Pseudoxanthobacter soli DSM 19599: one gene and its partner. The protein of the gene in region 2 interacts with the protein of the main gene of each other region in a pairwise test. Links are inferred from orthologs where the notes say so. Each region holds a gene or a part of one and is shown on either strand. Other genes may lie near its edges. The genes, in order: BUF17_RS02135 and dnaA.

The links.
Region 1: the proteins of dnaA (region 2) and BUF17_RS02135 interact in binary tests that used the Escherichia coli proteins (3 or more experiments, as listed by UniProt). The link is inferred for Pseudoxanthobacter soli DSM 19599 from one-to-one orthologs.

What each region holds. Positions count from the first base shown.
Region 1 is NZ_FRXO01000001.1:495,813-509,986, forward strand. The notes cover bases 6,116-9,059. They hold BUF17_RS02135 (replicative DNA helicase), read right to left. Parts: upstream 8,358-9,059; coding sequence 6,873-8,357; downstream 6,116-6,872. Other genes in these bases: alr (alanine racemase), read right to left, coding at 6,116-6,779; BUF17_RS02140 (acyltransferase domain-containing protein), read right to left, coding at 8,639-9,059. Outside these bases: BUF17_RS02105 (bifunctional metallophosphatase/5'-nucleotidase), read right to left, coding at 1-85; BUF17_RS02110 (SDR family NAD(P)-dependent oxidoreductase), read right to left, coding at 245-1,048; purF (amidophosphoribosyltransferase), read right to left, coding at 1,203-2,690; BUF17_RS02120 (CvpA family protein), read right to left, coding at 3,161-3,898; more of alr, read right to left, coding at 5,634-6,115; more of BUF17_RS02140, read right to left, coding at 9,060-9,589; triphosphoribosyl-dephospho-CoA synthase MdcB, read right to left, coding at 9,698-10,591; mdcG (malonate decarboxylase holo-[acyl-carrier-protein] synthase), read right to left, coding at 10,588-11,274; BUF17_RS02155 (biotin-independent malonate decarboxylase subunit gamma), read right to left, coding at 11,249-11,971; BUF17_RS02160 (biotin-independent malonate decarboxylase subunit beta), read right to left, coding at 11,958-12,893; mdcC (malonate decarboxylase acyl carrier protein), read right to left, coding at 12,890-13,207; mdcA (malonate decarboxylase subunit alpha), read right to left, coding at 13,222-14,174. UniProt on the Escherichia coli protein: The main replicative DNA helicase, it participates in initiation and elongation during chromosome replication. Travels ahead of the DNA replisome, separating dsDNA into templates for DNA synthesis.
Region 2 is NZ_FRXO01000002.1:41,177-55,314, forward strand. The notes cover bases 65-2,972. They hold dnaA (chromosomal replication initiator protein DnaA), read left to right. Parts: upstream 65-659; coding sequence 660-2,285; downstream 2,286-2,972. Other genes in these bases: BUF17_RS04675 (rhodanese-like domain-containing protein), read left to right, coding at 65-266; dnaN (DNA polymerase III subunit beta), read left to right, coding at 2,707-2,972. Also shown: more of BUF17_RS04675, read left to right, coding at 1-64; more of dnaN, read left to right, coding at 2,973-3,825; DNA replication/repair protein RecF, read left to right, coding at 3,855-5,015; BUF17_RS04695 (LysE family translocator), read left to right, coding at 5,293-5,916; gyrB (DNA topoisomerase (ATP-hydrolyzing) subunit B), read left to right, coding at 6,189-8,615; BUF17_RS04705 (helix-turn-helix domain-containing protein), read left to right, coding at 8,810-9,535; BUF17_RS04710 (hypothetical protein), read left to right, coding at 9,929-10,372; BUF17_RS04715 (NAD(P)-dependent alcohol dehydrogenase), read left to right, coding at 10,511-11,587; BUF17_RS04720 (CBS domain-containing protein), read left to right, coding at 11,810-12,535; BUF17_RS04725 (zinc-dependent alcohol dehydrogenase family protein), read left to right, coding at 12,613-13,620; BUF17_RS04730 (HlyD family secretion protein), read left to right, coding at 13,617-14,138. UniProt on the Escherichia coli protein: Plays an essential in the initiation and regulation of chromosomal replication. Binds in an ATP-dependent fashion to the origin of replication (oriC) to initiate formation of the DNA replication initiation complex once per cell cycle.

The DNA of each region.
Region 1 (14,174 bases), on a different replicon or contig from region 2:
CGCGCACGAGACCCGGCATGAAGCCGAGCGACAGCCCGGCCCCCAGACCGACGCCGAGGGTTTCGCGGCGGGTAAGCTTCGGCATCGGACGGCACTCTCTGTCGGGGCTTGCGCTTCGGAATTTGCGCTGGGGCGGCGCAACATGCCGCGAGATTAGCGCCGGCCCGACGGCGGTGACAATCGCCGCCGAAGAGAGACGCCGCTCGGCACCCGCGCGAGATCGCGTCAGGCCCGCAAGATCGCGTCAGGCCTGATCAAGCGGAGCCGGGGCGCGGAAGCCCATCAGCGTTTGGGTGGGGAAGTCGTAGACGCGCCCGGTTTCGGTGAAGGAGGGCTTCAGCAGTTCCAGCAGCGGCGGCACCAGATCGGACGGCGGCGGCAGCAGCTCGGGATCTTCGCCCGGCATCGCCTGCTTGCGCATCCGCGTACGCGTGGCGCCGGGATTGACGAGGTTTACCCGCAGCGACGTCTTCTCGGTCTCGGCCGCGTAGGCGCGCACCAGCGCGTCGAGGGCCGCCTTCGAGGCCGCATAGGCGCCCCAGAACGGCCGGCCGCGCCACGCCGCGCTCGACGACAGGAAGATCGCGCGGCCGTGCTCCGACTGCCGCAGCAGCGGGTCGAGCGAGCGGATCAGCCGGGCGTTCGCCGTGACATTGACGGTGAGGACGTCTTCCAGCGCCTTCGGCTCGAGATGGCTGACCGGGGTCAAAGGCCCGAGAATGCCGGCATTGCCGACGAGCACGTCGAGCCGTCCCCAGCGGGAATGCAGCGCGGCCCCGAGGCGGTCGAGGGCCGGAAGATCCTTCAGGTCGGCGGCGACCAGCGTGATCGGTTCGCCGCCCGCCGCGCGGATCTCGTCGTCGAGTTCCTCGAGCGCGCCCACGGTCCGGGCAAGTGCCACGACGTGCGCGCCGCCCGCGCCTAGGCCGAGCGCCAGCGCCCGGCCGATGCCGCGCGAAGCACCCGTGACCAGAGCGATCCTGCCGGCGAACGGCTTATGGGCGTCAGTCTTCCCGGCGGTGTCGTCCGCGACGGCGCCTTCGCTCATGGTGTTCCCCCGAACGTCTTCTTGGTCTTGATCGGAAAGCAGTCTGACGCATCCACGCGCGGCAGGCCAGCCTGCAGGGGCATGGCTCCACAAGGCCGGCTCAGTCGTTCGCCGGCCGGCCCGTCGGGGCGCCGCGACGATCGGCGCGCTGCGATCAGCCGACGGCGGCGAGACGCGGGGGACGGCGCGGCGCCTCTTCCTGGTGGTCGGTCAGCCGGGTCGGATATTCGCCGGTGAAGCAGGCATCGCAGAACTGCGGCTCGGCGTTCTGGCGCCTCGCCTCGCCGACGGCGCGATAAAGCCCGTTGATGCTGAGGAAGGCGAGGCTGTCGACCTTGATGAAGGCCGCGATCTCCTCGACCGACATGCGCGAGGCGATCAGCTTCGACTTCTCCGGCGTGTCGACACCGTAGAAGCAGGAATCGGTCGTCGGCGGGCTGGCGATGCGCATGTGCACTTCGGTGGCGCCGGCGTCGCGGACCATCTCGACGATTTTCAGGGAGGTGGTGCCGCGCACGATGGAATCGTCGATCAGCACCACGCGCTTGCCCTCAAGCATGGCGCGGTTGGCGTTGTGCTTCAGCTTCACGCCCATGCGGCGGATCGAATCCGTCGGCTGGATGAAGGTGCGGCCGACATAGTGGTTGCGGATGATGCCGAGTTCGAACGGAAGGTTCGCTGCCTGGGCGTAACCGATGGCGGCCGGCGTGCCGGAATCCGGCACCGGCACCACGAGATCGGCCGGAGCCGGGGATTCGAGCGCGAGTTCGGCGCCGATATTCTTGCGGACATTGTAGATGTTGCGGCCTTCGACGACCGAATCCGGCCGGGCGAAGTAGACATATTCGAAGATGCAGAAGCGCGGACGCACCGGCTGGAACGGGCGCAGGCTCTCGATGCCGCGCTCGGTGATGACCACGAGTTCGCCCGGTTCGATGTCGCGGATGAAATGGGCGCCGATGATGTCGAGGGCGCACGTCTCCGAGGCGAGCACCGCGGCGCCGTCGAGTTCGCCGAGCACCAGCGGGCGCACGCCGAGAGGATCGCGGCAGCCGATCATGCCGCCCTCGGAGAGCGCGACGATGGCATAGGCGCCCTCGATCTGGCGCAGCGCGTCGACGAGACGGTCGATCAGCGGGCCGCGGTTCGACGTGGCAATCAGGTGGATGATGGTTTCGGTGTCGGAGGTCGACTGGAAGATCGAACCGCGCCCTTGAAGCGTGCGCTTCAGCACGCGGGCATTGGTGAGATTGCCGTTGTGGGCGACCGCGAAGCCGCCGCCGGCGAATTCCGCGAACATCGGCTGGACGTTCTGAAGCACCGGCGCGCCGGTGGTGGAATAGCGGGTGTGGCCGATGGCCTTGTTGCCCTTGAGCCGTTCCATGACGGCGGGCTTGGTGAAGGTGTCGCCGACGAGGCCGATATGGCGTTCGAGACAGAACGCCTCGCCGTCGAGAGAGACGATGCCGGCGGCTTCCTGCCCGCGGTGCTGCAGGGCGTGAAGACCGAGCGCCGTCAGCGCCGCCGCCTCCGGGTGCCCGAAGACGCCGAAGACGCCGCACTCCTCGTGCAGGTGATCGCCGTCGAAGGGACCGGCCGCTTCCACGCCGGACCCGGCGCCGTACTGGTCGTGAACGTCCATCGCCATCCCTCTCAACCGCTCGGGTGGCCGGCCCGGTGCGAAACCTCGCCCGGCCGGAACCGCTTCCTCGAACCGGCTTCCAAGAACAAGACCCCGGAGCACGGAATGCGCCGAGGTCACGCAGAAAGCCGGACTGTCGGAGCGCATCGCCGATCACGGATGAGGCGACAGCGCTCCAGCCTTCGCCCCGATCATCGATGTAGCCGCTTCACTGTCGCGTCCGTCGAGGCGGTCCTCGCCATGGCGGGTTCGACGGCAGTCGCAACGACCCCAATATAGGAAGCCCACGCGGCAAACCAACACGAAGTCTGCCTGCGCCGGCACCTTTAACCGTCTCCAAGGTCGCCAACAACCCCTTTGGCGGCAAAGCGGATCCGCTCGTTCCGCATGGGCGTCCGCGCTGGAACGCGGGCGCATCGCATCGTCCGGCTTCCGCCTGGCGAGAGGATGGCCGGTAGGCCGCCCGCCGCCTACTGCGCCGGGGCTGCGGGTGCCGCCGCGGGCGGTGCAGCCGGCGGGGACTGCTGGTTGCCGTCGGTCGACTGGATCAGCTGATCAAGGCTCTGGCGCGAGTTGTTGCCGTAGGCCGGATCGTTGGGCGACGCCGTGCCGCGCGTCTCGCCAGCGCCTTCGCCGGTGCCGCTCTGGGTGTCGCCGCCCGGTGCCGGCGTCTCGGCCGGTGGCAGCACGCCGCCGAGGGTGCCGAGGCGTTCGCGCAGCATCGCATCGGGGTTCGACGGCAACAGCGCCATCAGCCGCTGGCCGAGATCGTCCAGCATCGGCCGCGAGCGGGCGTCCGCGACCCAGCTCGGCTGCTTCGCCGGCGGAACCAGCCAGTTGAAGAACAGCATCGCCACGACCAGCAGCAGGATGCCGCGGGCCGCGCCGAACACGAATCCGAGCGCCCGGTCGACGAAGCCGACCCGGCTGTCGATGACGAAATCGGAGATCTTCATGGTGATCACGCTGACGATGATCAGCGCCACGAGGAAGATCGCCGCGATGGTGAGCGCCAGCGCGAGGTGGGGATTCTTGACGTATTGCTGGGTGAAGGGAAGCAGCTTGTCGTAGAACGCGTAGGCCGCGACGGCTGCCGCAACCCAGGACGCGATGGAGAGCACCTCGCGGACGAAGCCGCGCACCATGGCCAGCACCGCGGACAGGAGAGTGACGACGAGGACAACCCCGTCGAGAGCTGTGATCGACATCTGTCGGTTATCCCTCGTGCGGCGCGAAGCGGGCCGCCGAATCCCACGACCGTGTTCGGAACGCCGACGGCACCGTACACCGGACACCGGCGGCAAACGCAACGCGACTCAAATCCAACTTCTTCCAGAAACGGCCCCGGCGCGGCATCGTCGCCGCCTCACATCTCGGGCTCCCAATCGCCATCGTCCCAGCGGCCCGCTGCTTCACGGCCCGCCTCTGCCCGGGTCAGCCCTGCCCGCCCCGTTCCAGTTCTCGTCGCCGGGCCGGCGATCTGCCTGCCGCCCGAGCGGAAACGGTCGCGGTCCGGCCCGCTCACCGCGCGCGCACCCTCGGCACGGTGTCCGCCGGCGACGTCCGCGACGAGATCGGCCAGAGCCGCCGTTCCCCGCACCGCGATCGACCGCCCGCGCGCTTCCTCGCCGGCCACGGCCTCCGGAACCACGGCCGACTGGAAACCGAGCTTTTCGGCTTCCTTGAGGCGCGACGCCGCGTGGCCGACCGGCCGGATGCGGCCCGTCAAGCTGACTTCGCCGAAATAGACGCAATCCGGAGGAAGGGCAACCCCGCTCAGGGACGACACCAGAGCCGCCGCCACGGCGAGGTCGGCCCCCGGCTCCACGATGCGCAACCCACCGGCAACATTGAGGTAAACGTCGTTCGAGCCGAACCGCACGCCACAGCGTGCCTCCAGCACGGCGAGAATCATCGCGAGGCGGTTGCCGTCCCAGCCGACGGTGGTGCGCCGTGGCATGGAAAGCGGAGACGGCGCGACGAGCGCCTGGATTTCGACGAGAAGCGGGCGGGTGCCCTCCATTCCGGCGAACACCACCGTGCCGGGGCTCGACTGGTCGCGGTCGCCGAGGAACAGCTCCGACGGGTTCGGCACCTCGCGCAGGCCGAGGCCGGTCATCTCGAATACGCCGATCTCGTCGGTCGGCCCGAATCGGTTCTTGGTGGTGCGCAGCACGCGGAACGGGCCGGAGCCGTCGCCCTCGAAGCTCATGACCGCATCGACCATGTGTTCCACGACGCGCGGTCCGGCGATCTGGCCGTCCTTCGTGACATGGCCGACGAGTACCACCGTCGCGCCGCTCTGCTTGGCGTAGCGGATCATCGCGTGGGCGCAGGCGCGCACCTGCGTCACCGTGCCGGGCGCGGATTCCGCGGCGGCGGTCCAGAGCGTCTGGATGGAATCGATCACCACCAGCGCCGGCTTCTCGCCCGCCAGCGTGGCGAGAATATCCTCGACGCTCGTCTCCGCCGCGAGCGCGACCGGCGCGCCGGCAAGGCCGAGGCGCTCGGCGCGCAGCCGCACCTGCGCGGTCGCTTCCTCGCCCGAGACATAGACCACCTTCTCGCCGGTCCTCGCGAGCGCGGCGGCGGTCTGGAGCAACAGCGTCGACTTGCCGATGCCGGGATCGCCGCCGATCAGGATGGCGGAACCGCGCACGAAGCCGCCGCCCGTCACCCGGTCGAGTTCGGCGATGCCGCTCTCGATGCGCGGCGCCTGCGGTTCGCTTCCGGACAGGGAGGCGAGCGGGATGTTGCGGCCCTTGCGCGGCGAGGCCTTCGGCCCGGCGAGCACCCCGTCGTCGGCTTCCTCGACGATGGTGTTCCAGGCGCCGCAGGCCTCGCACTTGCCCGACCATCGATTCGTGACCGCCCCGCAGGACTGGCAGACGAACTGTGTTCGGGATTTGGCCATCTAACCGGCGAACCTTCTGCCTGTGGCCGTCAGCGGGGACGCCCGGCGCCGATATAGCGGCGGGCGTAGCGGCGGCCGAGATGGGTCAGGATCTCGTAGGGAATGGTGCCGGCGCGCGCCGCCACGGCATCGAGTGAGGCGTGGTGGCCGAACAGCTCGATATAATTGCCGCGCCGGGTAAATTCGGACGGCACGTCCGTCACGTCGAAGGCCATCAGGTCCATCGAAACGCGGCCGAACAGCGGCACGGCGATGCCGCCGAGCGAGCCGAGGGCACCCGGGTCGCCGTCGCGACCGCCCGCTGCCCGGGGAAAGCCGTCCGCATAGCCGACCGAGACGATGGCAATGCGGGTGTCGCGGGTGGTGGTCTCGGCGGCGCCGTAGCCGACTGTCTCGCCGGCCTTGACCGAACGCATCTGGACGATGCGCGCCTCCAGGGTGACGACCGGCCGCATCGGGTTCTCGTAACCCGAGACGGCGCCGCCGCCATAGAGCGCGATGCCCGGCCGCACCAGGTCGAAATGATAGCCGCGATCGGTCAGGGTCGCCGCCGAGTTGGCGAGCGACACCCGCACACCCGGCAGAAGCGCCCGCGCGGCGCGGAAGCTCTTCAACTGGCTGCGGTTCATCGGGTGGTCGGGCACGTCGGCGCAGGCGAGATGGCTGATGACGAGATCGATGCCGGCGCGCCCCGGCAGCGTCCCGTTCGCGGCGAGCGCCGCGACTTCGCCCAGCGAGATGCCGAGGCGGTTCATGCCGGTATCGATGTGCAGCGCGGCGGGCGGCGTGTCGCCGCCGCGGCTGCGGCGGTAATCGACCCACTCGGCGATCTCCGCCTGGGAGCCGAGCACCGGGCTCAGCCGAGCCGCCGCGAACACCGGCGCCGCACCGGCGGGCAGGCCGTTCAGCACGAAGATGTCTGCGTCCGGCGACGCGGAGCGGGCCGCCAGCCCTTCTGACACGAGCGCGACGAAGAACGTGCGGCAGCCTGCCGCCGTCAGCGCGCGCACCGCCGCGTCCAGGCCGATACCGTAGGCGTCGCCCTTGACGACAGCGGAGCATTCCGCCGGAGCGGCCTGCTCGGCGAGGGTGCGCCAGTTCTCGACGAGGGCGTCGAGGTCGATGACGAGCCGTCCCCCGGTGAAGGCGCGCATGTCGCCCGCCAGCGCGGCCATGTTCTCGGCGTGGGTGCGGGCGGCGTCGGAATCCTCCGTGCGCTGCCTGTCGTCGTCGGTCGCCTCTCGGCTATCGGGCGCGGTCATCCGCTCTCATTCCAGTCTGTCGGGCAGCGAAACTTCGCGCGCGAGATTCGAGAATCGGGTCACTTCGGCATCGAATTGCAGCAGCACCGTGCCCGTGGGGCCATGTCGCTGCTTGCCGATGATCACTTCCGCGACGCCGGCCACGGTCTCCATCTCGTTCTGCCAGGAGAAGAACTCCTCGGAGCCCTCCTTCGGCTTCTTGTTCTTGAGATAATATTCCTCGCGGAACACGAACATGACGACGTCGGCGTCCTGCTCGATGGAGCCGGATTCGCGCAGGTCCGAGAGCTGCGGCCGCTTGTCGTCGCGCGATTCCACCTGACGGGAAAGCTGGGAGAGCGCCAGCACGGGCACGGCGAGCTCCTTGGCGAGCGCCTTGAGGCCGGTGGTGATCTCGGTGATTTCCTGCACGCGGCTTTCGGAGCGCTTGGCGGAGCCCTGGAGCAGCTGGAGATAATCGACCACCAGCAGGTCGAGGCCGCGCTGGCGCTTCAGCCGCCGGGCGCGGGCGGCGAGCTGGCCGATGGAAAGGCCGCCGGTCTGGTCGATATAGAGCGGTAGCGTCTGGATTTCCTGGGCCGTCGCCGCCAGCCGCTCGAACTGCTCGGCATCGATGGAGCCGCGGCGGATCAGCGAGGACGGCACGCCGGACTGTTCGGCGAGAAGGCGCGTCGCCAGCTGCTCGGCCGACATTTCGAGCGAGAAGAAGCCGACGATGCCGCCATCCTCGGCCTTCACCGTGCCGTCCTGCAACGCCATGGCCTTGTAGTTGCGGGCGACGTTGTAGGCGATGTTGGTGGCGAGCGAGGTCTTGCCCATGCCCGGACGGCCGGCAAGGATGATGAGGTCCGAGCGCTGCAGGCCGCCCATGCTGCGGTCGAGGTCGCTCAGGCCGGTGGCGAGGCCCGAAAGCCCGCCCGCGCGCTCATAGGCGGCAGCCGCCATGTCGACGGCGGTCGTCAGCGCCTCGGAGAAGGTCTGAAAGCCGCCCTCGTAGCGCCCAGTTTCGGCGAGTTCGTAGAGCCGGCGCTCGGCGTCCTCGATCTGGCTCTTGGGCGGAGTGTCGATCGGCGAATCGAACGCGACATTCACCATGTCCTCGCCGATGTGAATCAGCGAGCGCCGCAGCGCGAGGTCGAAGATCAGCCGGCCGTGGTCTTCGGCATTGATGACGGTGGTCGAATCGGCGGCAAGGCGCAGCAGGTACTGCGTCACCGAGATGTCGGCGATCTGCTCGTCGGCGCCGAAGAAGGTCTTCAGCGTGATCGGCGAGGCGGTCTTGCCCGCCCGGATCAGCTGCGAGATCTTCTCATAGACCCGGCGATGGGCATCGACGAAGAAGTGCGTCGCCTCCAGGAAGTCGGAGACGCGATAGAAGGTCTCGTTGTTGACGAGGATGGCGCCGAGCAACTGACGCTCGAGTTCCACGTTGTGCGGCGCCATGCGGGCGAGCGGCCCGGCCGTTTCGATCTTGCGCGCGGTGGCGTCCATGCGGCTCTCCGGTGGCGCGATCTGAAAGCGCGCCGCTGTGCGGTCGGGTCCGAACCGCTGCCCTCCCCGGTCGCCGGGCATCTTCGCCGGAACCCGAATGGTCGGTGCGGTGCCGACGGCGGACACCTTGGTTAACCGCTTTGGAGTGGCGAGGGAAGCAACCGTGCTCACCCGCGCGGACGGCTCCCCGATATCAACAGGACAATATCAACCGGGGCCTGAGTCGGGGAGAGTCCATCGACACGGCGAGCGGCCGCGGAGGCGCACCGCCGTTCGATTCCCTACGGTTCGCCGGCGTCCGAACGCAGCCGGCCGAGCCAGGCCCGTGCGCCCTCAATGGTGCGGAAATCGTCCAGGCATCGCGCCGGACTCTCGGGAAAGGCGCTCGCCGCCATCTCCTTGAGGGCAGGGCCCGGGCCGAGTTCCAGGAAGGCCGTCGCTCCGGCCTCGACGCAGGCCTGAAGGCAGGCATCCCATTGTACAGTCTGCGATATCTGGGCTGCGAGCTTGTCGAGCCCCGAGCGGGCATCGACCACGGCGGCGCCGTCGATGCCGCTCAGGAGCCGGATGCCGGCCACGGGCAGACGGCGCACCGGGACCGCCTCGAGATCGGCACGGAACCGCACGGATGCCGACGCCAGACGCGCCGTGTGGGAGGCGACCTCCACCGGCACGTCGACGACGCGGGCGGCGTTGAGCCCCCTCGCCTCCCCGGCCAGGGCTTCGAGCGCGGTGCGGGCGCCGCCGATGACGAAGGCGTCGCCGGGATTGACGATGGCGACCGAGGTTCCGAACCGGGTGCAGAGGCCGTCGATCAGCGTACGGGAGAGGCCGCGCACGAACAGAAGGCCGTCGCCCGCCGGCGACGCGGCATCCATCGCCTCGGCACGGCGCGCGACGAGATCGAGGATGACGTCGGCCTCCACGACGCCGGCGACGCCCCAGGCGGCGACCTCGCCGACACTGTAGCCGGCGACGATGAGGCGCGCCGGCATCGCGTCGCGCAGGACCGTCATGGCGGCGAGGGCCTGCACGGCGGCGAGGATCTGGCCGACGCGGTTGCGGTGGAGGTTGTCCGGCGTCTCGGTCGCCACCATTTCGCGCGGGTCACGGCCGCCGAGAAGGCGCGCCGCCTGCGCGAACAGGCTCGCGGCCTGCGGCGCCTCGCCCGTCAGCGCGAACATGCCGAGGTGCTGCCGCCCCTGCCCGGAGCACAGGATCGCGAGGGTCATCAACGCCGCCTTTCTGGACTCTCGGGGACCGCTACGGAAACGCCGCGAACAGCGACGTGCGCACGGGGAGGAGCAGGATGGCGTGGGTCCGCATGATGGTCCTCGCGCCTACGAGCCTGATTGCTGGTCACGATCCTGGGCCGCCACGAACAGCGTCATGGCGAGAAGATCGGCCGAGCCGCCGGGGCTGAGGCGACGGGCGACGAAGCCTTCGTGCACCGAGCGCGCGTGATCGCGCCAGCCGGGCCGGCGGACACCGCCTTCGTCGAGGAAGGCGCGAGCCGCATCGCGCGCAAACGACAGGCCGTCGAGGCCGCCGCGATGCAGGAGGTTGGTGTCCTCGAGCGCGGCGATAAGGGCGAAGCAGGCCTCGATCCGCGCTGCCTCAGCGTCGCCCGGGGCGACCGCGATCCCTCTGCGCAACGCCGGAAGGCCGACGCCGTAGACGGTCGGAAAGCCGCTTGCCGCCTCCAGCCGCGCCCCGCCCGCGCCGAACCGGCGCCTCGCCGCCCCGCCGTGGCTGTGCAGAAGGATCGGACCATCGACAATATCCCGGCCCCAGAGGCGCGAGACGATCGTGCCGAGCGGTTCCCGCGGCGGGGCAAGCCCGGCCAGTCGCGCGCCCGCCGCGGCACACAGCAATCCAAGCCCGAAGATCGCGCCGCGATGGGTGTTGATCCCGGACGTCGCCGACAGCATCGCCGCCTCGGCCTCGATGCCAATCAGCCGGAGACGCGCCATGGCGCTGCCGTCGGCGCCGGCTTCGGCGAGAGCGCGCAGATAAGGCGCGATGGCCGCCGCGCTCGCCCGGAACGTGGCGGCGTCCATGTCGTCGTGGCTGCCCGCATCGACATGGCTGACGAGGCCGGGTTTCGGCCAGGTTTCCAGTTCGAGGAGCAGGCACTCGACGGCGCTTGCCGCGACCGCGTCGAGGTCGCGGGCGAGATCGTCCCGAGCGCCCGCCGGTGCCGACGGAGGGGACAAAGCCGGGCTCGCGTTCATGACGTCGGCGCTCCAGGCCAGAACAGGTCGGCACGGAGAAGGGAGACACCATGGAGCGTCTTCACCAGGAGGTCGCCTGCGCCGTCGTGAAACTCCCGCCAGTTGACCGCCGCGCCGTCCGCGCGGACGAACTCGCCGTCGAGCCGCATCGGCGCGTCTGCCTCCGCAACGGCGAGATCGGCGGCAAGGCCATGCAGATTCGCGCCCTGCTCCGCCACGAACAGAAGATCGATATCGGAGTTGCCGGTGAGATAGCTCTGGCCCGTCAGCGACTGCCAGGCGAGGCTTCCGAACACCCGAGCCGTCACGCCGTGGCGTTTCGCAAGGCCTTCGATCCGTTCGAGAACGGGTTGCCATTCGGCCGGTGCGGCTGCCGCAGCGTCGTGCAGGGCCGGAGGCGGCGTCACCGATACGACCTCGGCGGGCGGCACGACAAGCGCGAGCCTCCGCTTGCCAGTCGACGGGGGCGAAGGCAGGCCGAGCGCGATGCCGTCGCCGTCGCCGTCGCCGGGCATGGGCCTGCGGGTGACGAGCGGCCAATCGCTATCGGCCCAGAGCGAGACGAGCCGCTCGTCCTCGAGATCGCGCGGAACGGTGGTGAGCGTCCGCCAGCCCTCTGGGCTGACGAACACGAGATCGTGCCGCCGGATCGGCCGGTCACCCCTGCTGGAGGGCGAGATCATGGACGCGCCCGGCGATGTCTTCGGCCTTGAGGCGGCCGGCCCGCTCCTTGCCGAGCGCGCCACGGCGATCGCGCGTGTCCGGCATGTCCCCCAGCAATGCGCCGAGCTGGTCGGCGAGCGGCGCGGACGTGTCCCAGATCAGATGGACCGCCCCGGTCTGGGCGAGATTGGCGAGGCCCGGCGCGAACACCGGCGTCGACTTCGCCTTCTCCTCCAGAACCGCGATCGACAGCTTCGTCACCTTGGACATCGACGGCAGGTCCATCACGGCCGGATCGGCGCCGGGAATGCCGACGAGCACCCGCGTCGCGAGCGCCGTCGCAAGGAATGCGCCGGCGGCCGAGTGCCCGTAGAGGATGCCGACGGTCGGCCGGCCGTTCAGGTCGGCAAAGAGCAGGCATTTGGCGAGATGCGCCAGGAACTCGTTCAGGCCGAGCAGTTCGTCGCGCTTGCTCATGCGCTGGCTGTCGCTGTCGACGATAACGAGGATTGGCCCGCTGTCGACGCCGATGGAGGCGAGGACGTGGCGCGACAGGCGGATGGCATCGTCGATGCCGAGCGCGGTGCGGCCGGCGACGCCGACGACGAGCGCGCGGCCGTCACCCTTGAGCGCGCCGGAGCCCGTCAGGATGCCCCGGTCGTTCGTCACGTCGTGGCCGTCCGGGAACAGGCCGGTCAGGATTTCATCGAGCGTCACGGCTGCTGCTCCCGATCTTGCCGGCCAGGGCGATGAACTGTTCGGCGGGCATGCCGGGGATCGACCCGGCATCCGGTGCGCCTTCGGCGGTCCAGATGTCGGTCGCGTCCGCACAGGTGCCGAAGCGTTTCAGGCGGTCTTCGAGACGGGCCTGCTCGGCCTTCAGCGTGTCGAGACCGAAGATCCCGACCGAACCGAGAAGCGTCAGCGCTGCGTCGCGGAAATCCTGCCCGGTGTCGTCGACGAAAATCTCGGCTCCGCCGATCAGACGCCGGTGCTTGCCGCCCATCGTGCGCCACACCATGGCGCGGTCGCGGGCGTCGAATTCCTCGACGCCCCGGTTGGTTTCGATCACCTCCGGACCGGACACCGCGATGCGGCCCTGCTCGGAGACCGCCAGCGCAGAACAGCAACCGGCGATCAGGCCGCCGCCGCCATAGCAGCCGGCACGGCCGCCGACGAGGCCGATCACCTTCACGCCGGCAGAGCGTGCCTCGATGACCGCGCGCATGATCTCGGCGATGGAGAGTTCGCCGGCATTGGCTTCCTGCAGCCGAACGCCGCCGGTATCGAACAGGATGAGAACCGGCACCGAGCCGGTATCCCGCGCCGCGCGCAGCAGGCCCGTCAGCTTCGCACCGTGGACCTCGCCGAAGGCGCCGCCCATGAAGCGGCCCTCCTGGGCGGCGACGAACACGGGCGCACCGTCGAGCGTGCCGCGCCCGACCACGATGCCGTCGTCGAACTGTGCCGGCAGGTCGAACACGGCGAGATGGGGACTGACCTCGCGCAGTTCGGGACCGATGAACTCCTCGAAGCTGCCGTCGTCGAGCAGCAGGCGAATGCGATTGCGCGCCGAGGCCTCGTACCAGCTCATCGACCTGTCGACGGCATGTCCCGTGCTTTTCTGGATCGCGCTCATTGGTCGTTGTCCTCCATCAGCCGCGCGGCCTGCGCGAGCCGCAGCATGACGGTGTCCGGCCGTGCGCCGCCGTCATTGACGGAAAATCGGATGCCGCCGGGCGAGTAGCGCTCGACGAAATCGGCGGTCACCGCATCCCACACCGCGCCGAAACCCTCGGCGGCGGTCTTGATCTCCAGCCGGCATTCCTCGGCCGGCAGAACGCGTTCCGCGAGCACCTCGAGGTTGCCGGAGGCGACAACGCCGATGATGGCCATCTTCCTGGAACCACCGGACGGCTTGCGGGCCTGGTGGCGAAAAGCCAGATCTTCCATGGGGCTGTTTCCTCTCACCAGTTGCGGAATCGCGAGGGCGGGGCATAGAGCCCGCCCGACCACCGCACGAGATCCTTGATGGAACGCGCCGCCAGCATGCTCCGGTCGGCGTCGAGCGGATCGATGCCGAGGTCCTCCGGACGGCGGATGACGCCGCGCTCACGCAGGCGCTGAACCATCGCCGCGTCCCGGCCGCGGCCGACATCGGTATAGCCGGCGACGCCGCGGATCGCGTGCTCGCGCTCGTCCGCGTTGCGGCAGAGCAGCAGGTTGGCGATGCCTTCCTCGGTGACGATGTGCGTGACGTCGTCGCCGTAGATCATCACCGGCGCCAGATCGAGCTTCAGCTTGTCGGCGAGCGCGATGGCGTCGAGCTTCTCCACGAACAGGGGGACGTTCTTGTCGCCGAAGGTCTCGCCGATCTGGACCACGAGCTTGCGCCCGCGCCGCAGCGGCGCGGGACCGTCCGGATCCGCCTCCTGCCCGGCCTGAAGCCACGGCTCGCTCGGATGCCGCCTGCCCCGCGCGTCGGAGCCCATGTTCGGCGCGCCGCCGAAGCCGGCGATGCGCGATGTGGTGACGGTGGACGAATGTCCCTGCAGGTCGATCTGCAGCGTGGAGCCGATGAACATGTCGCAGGCATAGAGGCCGGCGACCTGACAGAAGGCGCGATTGGAGCGCAGCGAACCGTCAGGCCCGGTGAAGTAGATGTCCGAGCGGGCGCGGATGTAATCGTCCATCCCGACCTCGGATCCAAACGAGTGGATCTGCTGCACCCAGCCGGATTCGATCGCCGGGATCAGCGCCGGATGGGGATTGAGCGCGAAGTGGCTCGCGACCTTGCCTTTCAGGCCGAGCTTCTCGCCGAAGGTCGGCAGCAGCAGCTCGATGGCGGCGGTGCTGAAGCCGATGCCGTGGTTCAGACGGCGGACGCCATAGGGCGCGTAGATGCCCTTGATCGCCAGCA
Region 2 (14,138 bases):
TCTATCCCGACATGTCCGTGCGGGCCGACTTCATCGAGGCGTTGCAGGCGGCGCTCTCGGCATCCGGAAGCGACAAGACCGCGCCGGTGCTGTTCCTGTGCCGCTCGGGCGTGCGCAGCAAGTCCGCGGCCATCGCCGCGACCCACGCGGGCTTCACCCGCGCCTATAATATCAGCGGCGGGTTCGAAGGCCCGCCGGATGCCGCCGGCCACCGCGGCGTGGTCGCGGGCTGGAAGGCCCAGGGACTGCCCTGGGCGCAACGTTGACGGAGGCCGGCGGGCCGGCATCGGCCGGCCTGGCGGGCGACACGGGTGGCGGGAGACGGCGGCGCGGAATGCGATCGCTGCTAACCCCGCCGGGGTGACGGAATTTTCGTTGTGTTTCGAGCGTGAAGCACCGGCCGGAAACGGCCGGACGCGGATCGTGTGTGCCCTGCGACCCCTTCCGGGGTTGGAAAGCGGCGCAAAAAAATGCAACAAGCCGCGCCTTCGGGTGCGGTGACCGGTCCGGTGATCCGGCCGGACGAGATATGACCGGTGTCCGGCGGCAGGCTGCCACGGCACCGTGCGAGCACACTGAAGAGGCGCGGCCCCGATCACGCGGGCGGCGCCGGGACATTGAGACCGTTCGGACCGGACGGAGACGACATGGAGACGACGATGAGCACGGCACAGCAGACGGCTTCGGTTGCGACGCGGATCGACAGCGCCTCCGCAGATCGGACCGATTCCGGCTGGAGCCGGGTGCGCAGCCGTCTGAAGTCCGAGTATGGCGACGACGTCTTCTCGTCGTGGTTCGCCCGCGTCGACCTCGAGAGCTGTGCCAACGGCATCGTCCACCTGTCGGTGCCGACCCGCTTCCTGAAGCAGTGGATCCAATCCTATTACGGCGACCGGCTGATGGCGCTGTGGCAGGAAGAAAGCCCCGACGTGCGCCGTCTCGACATCTCCGTGCGGTCTGCCGCCCGGGTGCGGATGGTGCCCGAGGCGCAGTCCACGGTCGCCAACAACAGCCGTGCCCCGGAAAGCGCCCTGCGCGCCGCCGCCCCGGCTGCCCGTGGCGACGCCGCAGCCACGCCGCGCGTCGTATCGACTCCGGCGGCGGTGACGCCGCTCCCGCAGGCCGATTCCGCCCGCAGCCGCAGCCATCGCACCGCCTCGCCGGCCGCTGGCGGCCAGACCACCGCCAAGGTCCACCCGTTCACCGCACCGCGCAGCAGCGAGGGCGCGGAAGGTGGCTTCGTCGGCTCGCCGCTCGATCCCCGCTTCACGCTCGCCACCTTCGTGGAAGGCCGGTCGAACGCTCTCGCGCTCGCCGCCGCCCGCCAGGTGGCGGGGGCGCGGGCAGGCGAAGTGGCCGCCTTCAATCCGCTGTTCATCCACGCGCCGGTCGGCTACGGCAAGACCCACCTGCTCCAGGCCATTGCCGCGGAAGCCGGCGCCGGCGGCCATCGCCGCGTGCTCTATCTCACCGCCGAGCACTTCGTGTTCCGCTTCGTCGCCGCCCTTCAGGCCCAGGCGGCGCTGGCGTTCAAGGAGAACCTGCGCGGCATCGACCTGCTCCTGATCGACGACCTGCAGTTCCTGCACGGTGACCGCACTCAGGAGGAATTCTGTCATATCCTCAACGTGCTGATCGACGGCGCCCGGCAGGTGGTCATCGCGGCCGACCGCCCGCCGAGCGAGCTCTCCACGCTCGATCCGCGAGTGCGCTCGCGCCTCGGCGGCGGGCTGACGGTCGAGATCGGCTCGCCGGATGCGGACCTTCGCCGGGCCGTCGTCGCCCAGCGCTTCGCGATCCAGGCCCAGACCTATCCCGGTCTTTCGGTGCCGGAGGCCGTCATCGATTTCGTCGCCCGCGCCGTCGTCACCAACGGTCGCGATCTCGATGGCGCGGTGAACCGCCTCGTCGCCCACAATCAGCTGACCGGCGCGCCGATCACCGTCGAGATGGCGGAAACGGCGCTGCGCGATCTCGTGAAGGCCCGCGAGGCGCGTCGCGTGCGCATCGAGGACATCCAGCGTGTGGTGTCGCGGCACTATAATGTGTCGAAGGCCGACCTGATCTCGGCCCGGCGCACCCAGGCGATCGTGCGCCCGCGCCAGATCGCGATGTATCTTGCCAAGACCATGACGCCGCGTTCCCTGCCCGAGATCGGCCGGCAGTTCGGCGGACGCGACCACACCACCGTGCTGCACGCGGTGCGCAAGATCGAGGAACTCTCTCGCACCGACGCGCGCACCGGTGAAGAGATCGAGGCGCTGAAGCGCCTGCTCGACGACTGAGCCGGGGAGAGCGGCCGGACCGGATCAGCGCCTGCGCCCCGTCCGGAGGGAGCGGGACACGCCGGGCCGGCCTCCTGCATGAAGGCCGGCTTCGCCGTGTGGCGGTTCGGGCTGACGTCGCTTCATCGGCCCGCGTCGCTTCATCGGCGCTTGGCCGTCCCGTTCCACCTGCTTTGACGGCCGCGCCGCCCCCGCGGCCCTGCCCTCTCCTTCCTGCCTCCGCACCCCGCCCGCGCCTGTCCTCCCGCCCGGTTCCATGCGACGAGGGCTTGCAAGTTCGCGCTCCAGCGGGCAGTTTTCGGACCCCGGCGCCGGGGCGGTCTCGCCGCTACCGGCGCCTCCGAGCCAGGCCGGCCGATCCGGCCACACCTTTCCTTTATGCCGCCGGTCCGGCCGGCATCACCGACAGCGGATTGCGATCATGCGAGCGACTCTCGAGCGGGCACACCTTCTCAAATCGCTCTCCCACGTCCATCGCGTGGTCGAGCGGCGCAACACCATCCCGATCCTGTCGAACGTGCTTCTGAGGGCAGAGGGCGGCGAGCTCCGCCTCAAGGCGACGGACCTCGACCTCGAGGTCACCGAGACCGTACCGGCGATGGTGGAGGCGCCCGGCGCCACCACCGTACCGGCTCATATCCTGCATGACATCGTGCGCAAGCTGCCCGACGGCGCGGAAATCTCGCTGGAGACCTCGGGCGACGGCTCCACCCTCGCGGTGCGCGCCGGCCGCTCTCGCTTCTCGTTGCAGATGCTGCCGGAAGGCGATTTCCCCGACCTGACCGCCGGAAGCTTCACCCACTCGTTCGGCCTGCCGGCGCAGGACCTCAAGCGTCTGATCGAGCGCACCCAGTTCGCGATCTCCACCGAGGAGACGCGCTATTATCTGAACGGCATCTACCTGCACACCGTGGACGGCCGCGACGGCACCATGCTGCGCGCGGTCGCAACCGACGGCCACCGGCTGGCCCAGGCCGAGCGCGCCGCACCGGCGGGCGCCGCCGGAATGCCCGGCATCATCGTGCCGCGCAAGACGGTCGGCGAGATCCAGCGCCTGCTGGACGAGCCGGAGAGCACGGTCGCCATCGAGCTGTCGGATTCCAAGATCCGCCTGACCTTCGGCCCGGTGGTGCTCACCTCCAAGCTGATCGACGGCACCTTCCCCGATTATGGCCGGGTCATCCCGCAGTCGAACGACAAGGAAATGCGGGTCGACCGCGACCTGTTCGCGACCGCCGTCGACCGCGTCTCCACCATTTCGAGCGACCGCAGCCGCGCCGTGAAGCTCTCCCTCAGCGAGGAGAAGCTGGTGCTCGCCGTCAACAACCCGGATTCCGGTTCGGCGACGGAAGAACTCGTGATCGAGTACAGCGCAACCCCGCTCGATATCGGCTTCAACGCCCGCTACCTGCTCGACATCGCCAGCCAGATCACCTCCGGGGAAGCCGTGTTCCGCTTCGCCGACCCCGGTTCGCCGACCCTGATCCAGGACGGCGGCGACAACGGCACGCTCTATGTGCTGATGCCGATGCGGGTGTGACGCGAGGTGCCCGGCCGGAAGGCGCCGAGGTGAGCGGCGACGGCGCCGAGGCGGTGTTCCTTTCGGCCATCGCGCTGACCGACTTCCGCAATTACGCGCAGCTTTCCCTGAAGCTCGACCGGCGGCCGGTTGTGCTCGTCGGCGAGAACGGTGCCGGCAAGACCAACCTGATCGAGGCCGTGTCGCTGCTGTCTCCCGGGCGCGGCCTGCGGCGGGCGACCTACGAAGCGCTCGCCCGTCTCGGCGGCACCGGCGGCTGGACCGTGTCGGCCGTGGTGCAAGGCCCTGACGGACCTGTAAGAATCGGCACCGGGCTCGACCCCGCGCCTGCCGATGGCGGGCCGGCCACGCGGAGCCGGCGCATCCGGATCGACGGCGAGGAGGAGCGCTCCTCCGAAGCCCTCGCCCGGCATCTTGGCGTTCTCTGGCTCACCCCGGCGATGGACGGGCTGTTCACCGGCCCGCCCGGCGACCGCCGGCGCTTCCTCGACCGGCTGGTGCTGGCGATCGACGCCGGCCACGGCCAGCGGGTTTCGGCCTATGAGCGGGCGCTCGCCCAGCGAAACCGCCTCATCGAGGACTACAATGCCGACCGCCGATGGCTCGACGCCATCGAGACCCAGATCGCCGAACTCGGCACCGCGATCGCGGCCGCGCGCCGCGAACTCGTTGGCTGCCTGGCCGAACTCGCCCCCGAGGCCGACGACCTGTTCCCGGCCGCGGAACTGTCGCTCGAGGGCGAGATCGAGGGCTGGGTCGGCGAGATGAGCGCGGTCGCCGCCGAGGATGCGTTCCGCGCCCGCCTCGCCGAGGGGCGCGCCCGCGACCGGGCGGCCGGGCGGACGCTCACCGGCCCCCACCGCAGCGACCTCACGGTGGTGCATTCCGCGAAGGGAATGCCCGCTTCGCGCGCGTCCACAGGCGAGCAAAAGGCGCTTTTGATCGGTCTCGTGCTCGCTCATGCGCGCCTCGTGGCCCGTCTCACGCGCCGAACGCCGCTCCTCCTGATGGACGAGGTCGCCGCCCACCTCGATACCCGCCGACGCGCCGGCCTGTTCGCCCGCATCGCAGCCCTCGGCACCCAGGCCTGGATGACCGGGACCGACGCCGCGCTGTTCGAGGCGATCGGCGACGAGGCCCAGCACTTCGCCGTCGACGACGGCCGCGTCCGTCCGCTCCGCCCGGCGTAACCCCCTTCGACCGGGAGACGTTACCCGCGAAGGTTGCGGCCGGCGGTGACCAGACCTGCCCTCCCCGCGCGTGACAGCGCCGCGCAGCCATGCGAAAAGCGCGGCAGGCGGCGCCGAAGCCTTTCGGTCGGATGGAAATCATCGGATCGGCGGTGCCGCTTCGGATGCAGACGCTTGAGCATGGTGATGCCGTTAAGATCGCTTCGATCCGGACGAGCCATGCTCCAGGCCCTAGTGACGGCCGCCGGCCGGCACCGGCCGATCGAGGACGCCCGAGATGAACACCAGCCTCAGCCTTGCCGCCCTTGCCGGCTTCGCCTTCGTCTACGCCCTCGCCGTCGCCTCGCCGGGACCCGGCATGACGGCGCTCGTCGCCCGCACGCTCGGCGGCGGCTGGAAGGCGGGGCTCTGGTTCACCGCGGGCATTCTCGCGGGCGATCTCGTGTGGTTCGCCGCCGCGGCGTTCGGTCTGAGCGCGCTCGCCCACGCCTTCCACCTCTTGTTCCTGGCGGTGAAATATGCCGGCATGGCGTATCTGGTGTTCATCGCCTGGAAGCTCTGGACCGCCCCCGTCGAGGAGGCCGACGTCGCTGCCCGGCCGGGCGAGCGGCCGCTCAGGGTGTTCGCCTCCGGCCTCGCGCTGACCCTCGGCAACCCGAAGACCATGGTGTTCTATCTCGCGATCCTGCCCACCGTGATCGACCTGACGCAGCTCGATCTGCTGCGCTTCGCCGAGATCACCGGCGTCGTCGTCCTCGTGCTGCCGCTCGTCAGCATCGGCTACATCGCCCTCACGCTGAAGGCCCGGGCCGCCCTCTCAGACACGCGGGCGCGGGTGCTGCTCAACCGCATCGCCGGAACCGCGCTCGCCGGTGCCGCCGCCGCGATCGCGTGGCGCTGACGCCGCGCGAACCGCGAATCCGCGCCGCGGCGGCATGCCGCGAGAAGACCGCATTTGCAGCGCATGAAGGGCGCTTCGGCACGCTTGCCGGCATGCCTTCGCCAGACGCGGCCCGAAAACACCGAAATGTTTGTTTCGGCATCGGATTTTCCGGGTGTTCGCGTCGCGCTTTCAGGCCCGATGCTCTAGACTGGGCGGCAAGATTGAACCCGGCGTCCAACCGCCTATAAGGAGCGGACGTTCCTCTCCGAGCGACCTACAAGCGATTCTCAATGACCGAAAATCCCGCGACCGGCGCCGAGGAATACGGCGCACAATCCATCAAGGTGCTGAAGGGGCTCGACGCCGTGCGCAAGCGGCCGGGCATGTATATCGGCGATACCGACGATGGATCCGGCCTGCACCACATGGTCTACGAGGTGGTGGACAACGCCATCGACGAGGCGCTCGCCGGTTATGCCGACCGCGTGACGGTCGCCCTCAATCCCGACGGCTCGTGCACCGTGACCGACAACGGCCGCGGCATCCCGACCGACATCCACCCCGAGGAAGGCGTTTCGGCGGCCGAGGTCATCATGACCCAGCTCCATGCCGGCGGAAAGTTCGACCAGAACTCCTACAAGGTCTCCGGCGGCCTGCACGGCGTCGGCGTCTCCGTCGTGAACGCGCTGTCGACCTGGCTCGACCTCACGATCTACCGCAGCGGCAAGACGCACACCATGCGCTTCGCCCACGGCGACGCCGTGGCGCCGCTCGCGGTCGTCGGCGACGCGGAAGGGCGCACCGGCACGACGGTGACGTTCCTGCCGAGCCCGCAGACCTTCACCATGACCGAATTCGATTTCGCCACGCTGGAGCGGCGGCTGCGCGAACTCGCATTCCTGAATTCCGGCGTGCGCATCCTCCTGGAGGACCTGCGCGGGGTCGAGCCCAAGCGCGAGGAACTGCATTACGAGGGTGGCCTCGAAGCCTTCGTGCGCTGGCTGGACCGTACCAAGCACCCGCTGATCCCGGCCCCGGTGACGATGCGCGGCGAGCGCGACGGCATCACAGTCGAGGTGGCGCTGCAGTGGAACGATTCCTACCACGAGAACACGCTCTGCTTCACCAACAACATCCCCCAGCGTGACGGCGGCACCCATCTCGCCGGCTTCCGCGGGGCGCTGACCCGCCAGATCACCGGCTACGCCGAAAGCTCCGGCATCTCCAAGAAGGAGAAGGTGGGGCTGACCGGCGACGATTGCCGCGAGGGCCTGACCTGCGTGCTGTCGGTCAAGGTGCCGGACCCGAAATTCTCGTCCCAGACCAAGGACAAGCTGGTGTCGTCCGAGGTCCGGCCGGTGGTCGAGAGCATCGTCAACGACACGCTCGGCGCGTGGCTGGAGGAGCACCCCCAGGAGGCGAAGGCCATCGTCGCCAAGGTGGTGGAGGCGGCCTCCGCCCGCGAGGCGGCCCGCAAGGCGCGCGAGCTGACCCGCCGCAAGGGCGCGCTCGACATCGCCTCGCTGCCCGGCAAGCTGGCGGACTGCCAGGAGCGCGACCCGGCGAAATCCGAACTCTTCATCGTCGAGGGCGACTCGGCCGGCGGCTCCGCCAAGGGCGGCCGCAACCGCGCCAACCAGGCGATTCTTCCGCTGCGCGGCAAGATCCTGAACGTCGAGCGCGCCCGCTTCGACAAGATGCTGTCGTCGGAGCAGATCGGGACGCTGATCACCGCGCTCGGCACCGGCATCGGCAAGGAAGAGTTCGACGTCGGCAAGCTGCGCTATCACCGCATCATCATCATGACCGACGCCGACGTCGACGGCGCCCACATCCGCACGCTGCTGCTGACGTTCTTCTACCGGCAGATGCCGGAACTGCTGGAACGCGGCCACCTCTACATCGCCCAGCCGCCGCTCTACAAAGTGCGCCGCGGCAGCTCCGAGCAGTACCTGAAGAACGAGGCGGCCCTCGAGAGCTACCTCATCGACACCGGCCTGGAAGATGCCCGCCTGACGCTGGCGGACGGCGAGGTCCGCGTCGGCGTCGACCTGCGCGCGGTGATCGACCACGCCCAGCGCATTCGCCTGCTGCTCGACGGGCTGCATTCGCGCTATCGCCGCGATGTGGTCGAACAGGCCGCCATCGCCGGCGCGCTCAGCCCGGAACTTCTGAACGACCGGGAACGCGCGGTGCAGGCGGCGGCCTATATCGCCCGCAGGCTCGACATCCTGGCGGAGGAATATGAGCGCGGCTGGACCGGCATCGCCGAAGACGACGGCTCGCTGCGGTTCGAGCGCGTGGTGCGCGGGGTGAAGGAAGTCGCGACCATCGACGCCGCCCTGCTCGGCTCCGCCGACGCTCGCAAGCTCGACGGCCATGCCGACCACCTCCGGGAGGTCTACGGCAAGGCGGCGACGCTGAAGCGCAAGGACGTCGAGACGGCGATCCGCGGCCCCGTGGCGCTGATCGACGCGGTGTTCGCCGCCGGCCGCAAGGGCATCACCCTGCAGCGCTACAAAGGCCTCGGCGAGATGAACGCCGAACAGCTCTGGGAAACCACGCTCGACCCCAACGTGCGCTCGCTCCTGCAGGTGAAGGTGAAGGAGGCCGACGACGCCGACGACATCTTCTCCAAGCTGATGGGCGACGAGGTGGAACCGCGGCGCGAGTTCATCCAGGACAACGCGCTGACGGTCGCCAATCTCGATATCTGAAATTCGTCCGCACACGAACGTGGCCGGACGCGCGAAGGGTGGGGGTTTCCCCGCCCTTTTTCTTTTGAAAGCAATGACTTGCGCCCGCAGCCCTTCGGACTAAGGAGGTTTACTTAAGAGGCAAACCGAATTTCGGCCGGCCGGCCTTCGCCCTATCCATTTGACATCGATCATATCGGAACGAGGCGATTCCCATGCAGCACGCCACCCTCGAGCGCAGCCCTGCCCATCAGCGCCGGACCGCCGTTCTGACCCCCTTCCCGACCATCCGCGCCCCGCAGCCGGCTGCAACAGAGGCCGCCGCCGTCGCCGGGTTGCCGACCGCCCTGCTCGACCTGTTCGCCGGCACGGAGATGACAGTGCCGTTCGAGCGGAATTCCGAAATCTACGGCGAGGGCGAGCCGACCGATTATGTGCACTTCGTCGTGAGCGGCACGGTGCGCGTGTGCAAGCTGCTCGACGACGGGCGCCGCCAGATCGAAGCCTTCCACCGCCCGGGTGCCGTGTTCGGGCTTGAGATCGGCACCACCCACCGCTTCTCCGCCGAGGCCGTGACGCCGGTGACGCTGCGGCTGGTGCGGCGCAGCGTCGTCGTGGCGCTGGCCGCCCGCGATCCGGAAATCGCCCAGGCGCTGTGGACGCTGGCCGCGGGCGACCTGCAGCGTTCGCAGGACCATGTGCTGCTGCTCGGGCGCAAGACCGCCCAGGAGCGCGTCGCGAGCTTCCTCGGCGAACTGGCGAGCGGCGAGGCCGTCGACCTGCCGATGTCGCGCCAGGATATGGCCGATTATCTCGGCCTCACCATCGAGACGGTCTCGCGGACGCTGACACAGCTCGAAGGCAACGGTATCATCGCCTTCCGCAGCCCGCGCCGGATCGTGATCCGCAACCGGTCTGCCCTGCGCCGGCTGGACGGCTGAAAGCCCACCGCCGCATCGCTTCGGCCTCTCACCGCTCTGCGTGAAGGCCCGCTCGACGCGCCCGCGTTCGCGGCCCGCGTCACGACATCCCCCGGGGGAAGGTCCCCGAGGCGCGCCCCAAGTGTCGTGCTCGAAGTCAGTCGATCCTGCGTTCGTCAGCCTTGCGTCTGTTCGGAGTTCGCGGCCGGACACCTCTCCGGGCCGCTGTCCTGAAGCCGGAGCAGTTTCCGTTCGGATCGGGAAGATCCGAACGCGGAATATGCTCAAGCTCTTGAATCTGGAGCGATTTCTTCCGATCGGACGTCCGCTCGGAAGGTGCCAGGTCCAAAGGCTGGAGCGGGATGCTCCAGCGCCCCTCCGGACCACCGAGGTCCGCAGCCCGGAGCCGCCGCCATGATCACACCCGTCGCAAGCCCCTCCCCGATCTCCGCCACCTCCGCCCACGGCGTCACCGCCGCGCGGGCGGCGCTGCCGCAGGCGTTCCGGCGCATCCGGCTGGATCTCGCCCGGGAGAAGGGCCATCCCGAGGGCAGCAATTCCCACACCTACGCCTTCGTCGCGCCGCTCGACGTCAACGGGCACATCTCGCCCGAACTCTGGGCGGCGCACCGCGAGGTATGCCGCGCCGTCCGCAACCGCGACGGGGAACAATCCATCGGCCATCTCGTTCGCCGGCCGGGGGGAAGCTGGGCCTTCCGCTACCCCGCCGACGCGCATCTCGACGACGAGGCCGGCTACCACTTCGGCGACGAGCGGTTCCTCATCGGGGAATATGTCTCGATCCACGAACACGACGGCATGCACACCTTCCGCGTGATCGCCGTCGAACCGGTCTGAGCGCCGGGCGAACGTCGCCCGACCGACGCCGGCAACACGCCGGCCCCGACCGAAGCACCACCGCGCCGCGCGGACGTTTCGCGGCGCGCCTGAGACAGCGGCCGAGCCGCGCAAAACACGCATTCCTGGGAGCCTGCCATGACCGCCAAGATGAAAGCCGCGATCTTCGTCGAACCGGGCCGCATCGTGCTCGACGAGAAGCCGATCCCGGATGTCGGGCCGCAGGATGCGCTGATCCGCATCACCACCACCACGATCTGCGGAACCGACGTCCACATCCTGAAGGGCGAGTATCCGGTCGCGAGGGGCCTGACCATCGGCCACGAGCCGGTCGGCATCATCGAGAAGCTCGGCTCCGGCGTGACCGGGTTCCAGGAAGGCCAGCGCGTGATCGCCGGCGCGATCACCCCGAGCGGCCATTCGTTCGCCTGCCTGTGCGGCTGCTCCTCGCAGGACGGCCCCGGCACCCGCCACGGCTTCAAGGCCATGGGCGGCTGGAAGTTCGGCAACACCATCGACGGCACCCAGGCGGAATATGTGCTGGTGCCCGACGCGCTGGTGAACCTCAGCCCGGTGCCGGATCACCTGACGGACGAACAGGTGCTGATGTGTCCGGACATCATGTCTACCGGCTTCTCGGGCGCGGAATCGGGCGGCGTGCGCATCGGCGACACCGTGGTGGTGTTCGCGCTCGGCCCGATCGGGCTCTGCGCCGTCGCGGGCGCCAAGCTGATGGGGGCGACCACCATCATCGGCGTCGACACCGTGCCGAAGCGGATCGAGATCGCCCGCGCGCTCGGCGCCACCCACGTCGTCGATTTCAAGACCCACGATCCGGTCGAGGAGATCATGCGGCTGACGGACGGCCGCGGCGCCGACGTTTCCATCGAGGCGCTCGGCACCCAGAAGACGTTCGAGGCGGCCTTGAGGGTGCTGCGCCCCGGCGGCACGCTTTCGAGCCTCGGCGTCTATTCGTCCGACCTGACCATTCCGCTCGGCGCCTTCTCCGCCGGCCTCGGCGACAACCGCATCGTCACCACGCTCTGCCCGGGCGGCAAGGACCGGATGCGGCGGCTGATGGAAGTGGTGGCATCGGGCCGCGTCGACCTGAAGCCGCTCGTCACCCACCAGTTCAAGCTCGACGACATCGAGGCGGCCTACGACCTGTTCGCGCACCAGCGCGACGGCGTGCTGAAGGTCGCGATCAAGCCGTGAGACGGGGAACGGCGCGCCACCGGCGCCGTTCTGGCGCATGATGACGACGGGAACGCGGAAGATGGCGGACGATTCGAACCGTCGCCACCCGCGTTCCGGCGAGACGAAGACGCGAGCGTGTTTTCCGGCCGGGCGGCGGAACCCTCCGACGGAAGACCGCGCACCAGTTCCAAGAGCTTGAGCGTCTCGTTGTCGTTCGAGCGGACACGAGGGAGAACGGCGATGAACGTCGCTGACATCATGACCCGCGGCGTGATCGGGGTGACGCCGGAGACGACGGTGGCGGAAGCCGTGCGGCTGATGCTGGACAGCCGCATCAGCGGCCTTCCGGTGCTGGACGACGGCAAGCTCGTCGGCATCGTCACCGAAGGCGACCTGATCCGTCGCGCCGAGATCGGCACCGAGCGGCGGATGCCGTGGTGGCGCAGCATCCTCGCCGGCCCCGGCCGCGAGGCGGAGCGTTACGTCGCCACCCATGCCATCAAGATCGGCGACCTGATGACGACCGACGTCGACACCGTCGCGCCGGGCGAGCCGCTGAGCGACGCGGTCGAGGTGATGAACCGCCGCGCCATCAAGCGGCTGCCGGTGGTGGAAGACGGCAAGCTCGTCGGCATCGTCTCCCGCGCCGACCTGCTGCGCGCCCTGCTCGCCGCCTTCACCGAGCCGGCGCCGAACCCCCACAGCGATGCGGAGATCAAGGCCGCCGTGGTCGCCGAACTCGGCAGCCACCCCTGGGGCCGGGACGGCGTGATCGAGGTGAACGTCTCCAAGGGCGTGGTCGACCTGCAGGGCACCATCTTCGACGAACGGATCCGCACCGCGGCGCGCGTCGCGGCGGAAGGCGTGCCGGGCGTGACCCAGGTGACCGATCACCTCGTCTGGATCGAGCCGATGTCGGGCATCGTGATGCTGCCGCCGGACATCAAGAGCCCCTACGAGCGCTGAGCACGGGCGCGCGGCCGACGGCGGAGCCGGCCCGGTTCGGGGCCGGCTTTTTCGGAACAGCAGGGAGACGCCCGGCGATGGAAGCGATGGTCCTGACACGCCCGGGCCGGCCGCTCGTGCTGGAGCACCGGCCGGTGCCGGAACCCGGCGACGGCGAGATCCGCGTGCGGGTCGAAGCCTGCGCCGTCTGCCGGACCGACCTGCACGTGGTCGACGGCGACCTGCCGCACCCGGCGCTGCCGCTCGTTCCCGGCCATGAGATCGTCGGCATCGTGGAAGCCATCGGTCGCGGGGTGCACGGGCTTGCGCCCGGCCGGCGGGTCGGCATTCCCTGGCTCGGCCACACCTGCGGGCATTGCGCCTATTGCGACGACGGCCGCGAAAACCTGTGCGACACGCCGGTGTTCACCGGCTATGGCCGCGACGGCGGCTTCGCCACCCACGTCGTCGCCGACGCGGCGTTCTCCTTCCCGCTCGACGGCTTCGACGACCCCGTCGCCGCCGCGCCGCTGATGTGCGCGGGGCTGATCGGCTGGCGGTCGCTGAAGGCCGCCGGCCCCGGCAGGCGGATCGGGCTCTACGGCTTCGGCGCCGCCGCCCATATCCTGGCCCAGGTGCTGCGCCACCAGGGCCGCGAGGTCTATGCCTTCACCCGCGCCGGGGACACCGCAGCGCAGACGCTCGCGCTCTCGCTCGGCGCGGCGTGGGCGGGTGCGTCGGAGGACCTGCCGCCGGAGCCGCTCGATGCCGCCATCCTGTTCGCCCCGGTCGGGGAACTGGTGCCGCTGGCGCTGAAGGCGGTCGCCAAGGGCGGCCGCGTGGTGTGCGGCGGCATCCACATGAGCGACATCCCGTCGTTCCCCTACCGCATCCTCTGGGAGGAGCGCTCGATCGTGTCCGTCGCCAACCTCACCCGCGCCGACGCGACGGAATTCCTGTCGCTGGCGCCTTCGTTCGGTATCGAGATGACGACGACCATCTATCCGCTGGAACAGGCGAACGCCGCCCTCGACGACCTGCGCGCCGGCCGCTTCCAGGGCGCCGCCGTGCTCGTGCCCGGCGCGGCAGAGGCGGCAAAGTCATGAAGAAGGTCATCCTGATTCTGGTGGCGGCGGTGATCGTCGCGGGCGCGGCCGCCTTCGGCGTGCGCACCTGGATGGACCGCCGCGTGCTGCCGCCGGGCTTCGCCTCCGGCAACGGCCGCATCGAGGCGACCGAGATCGACATCGCGGCGAAATATCCCGCCCGCATCGCCACCATCAACGTGGAGGAAGGCGATCTGGTGCAGCCGGGCCAGGTGCTCGCCGAGCTCGACACCCGCGAACTCGCCGCCCAGCTCGCCGCCGCCGAGGCGCAGGTCGAGCAGGCGCGGCAGGCCTATGCCGAGACCGAGCACGTCATCGCCCAGCGCAAAACCGAGCTGCAGCTCGCCTCGACCGAATATGAGCGCAACCTCGTGCTGCTCGGCGGGCATTTCGTCTCGCAGCAGCGCGTCGACAACCTGCAATCGGTGCGGGACACCGCCCAGTCGGCGCTCGCCGCCGCCGAAAGCCGGCTGCTCAACAACGAGGCCGCGATCCGCAGCGCCGAGGCGACGGTCGCG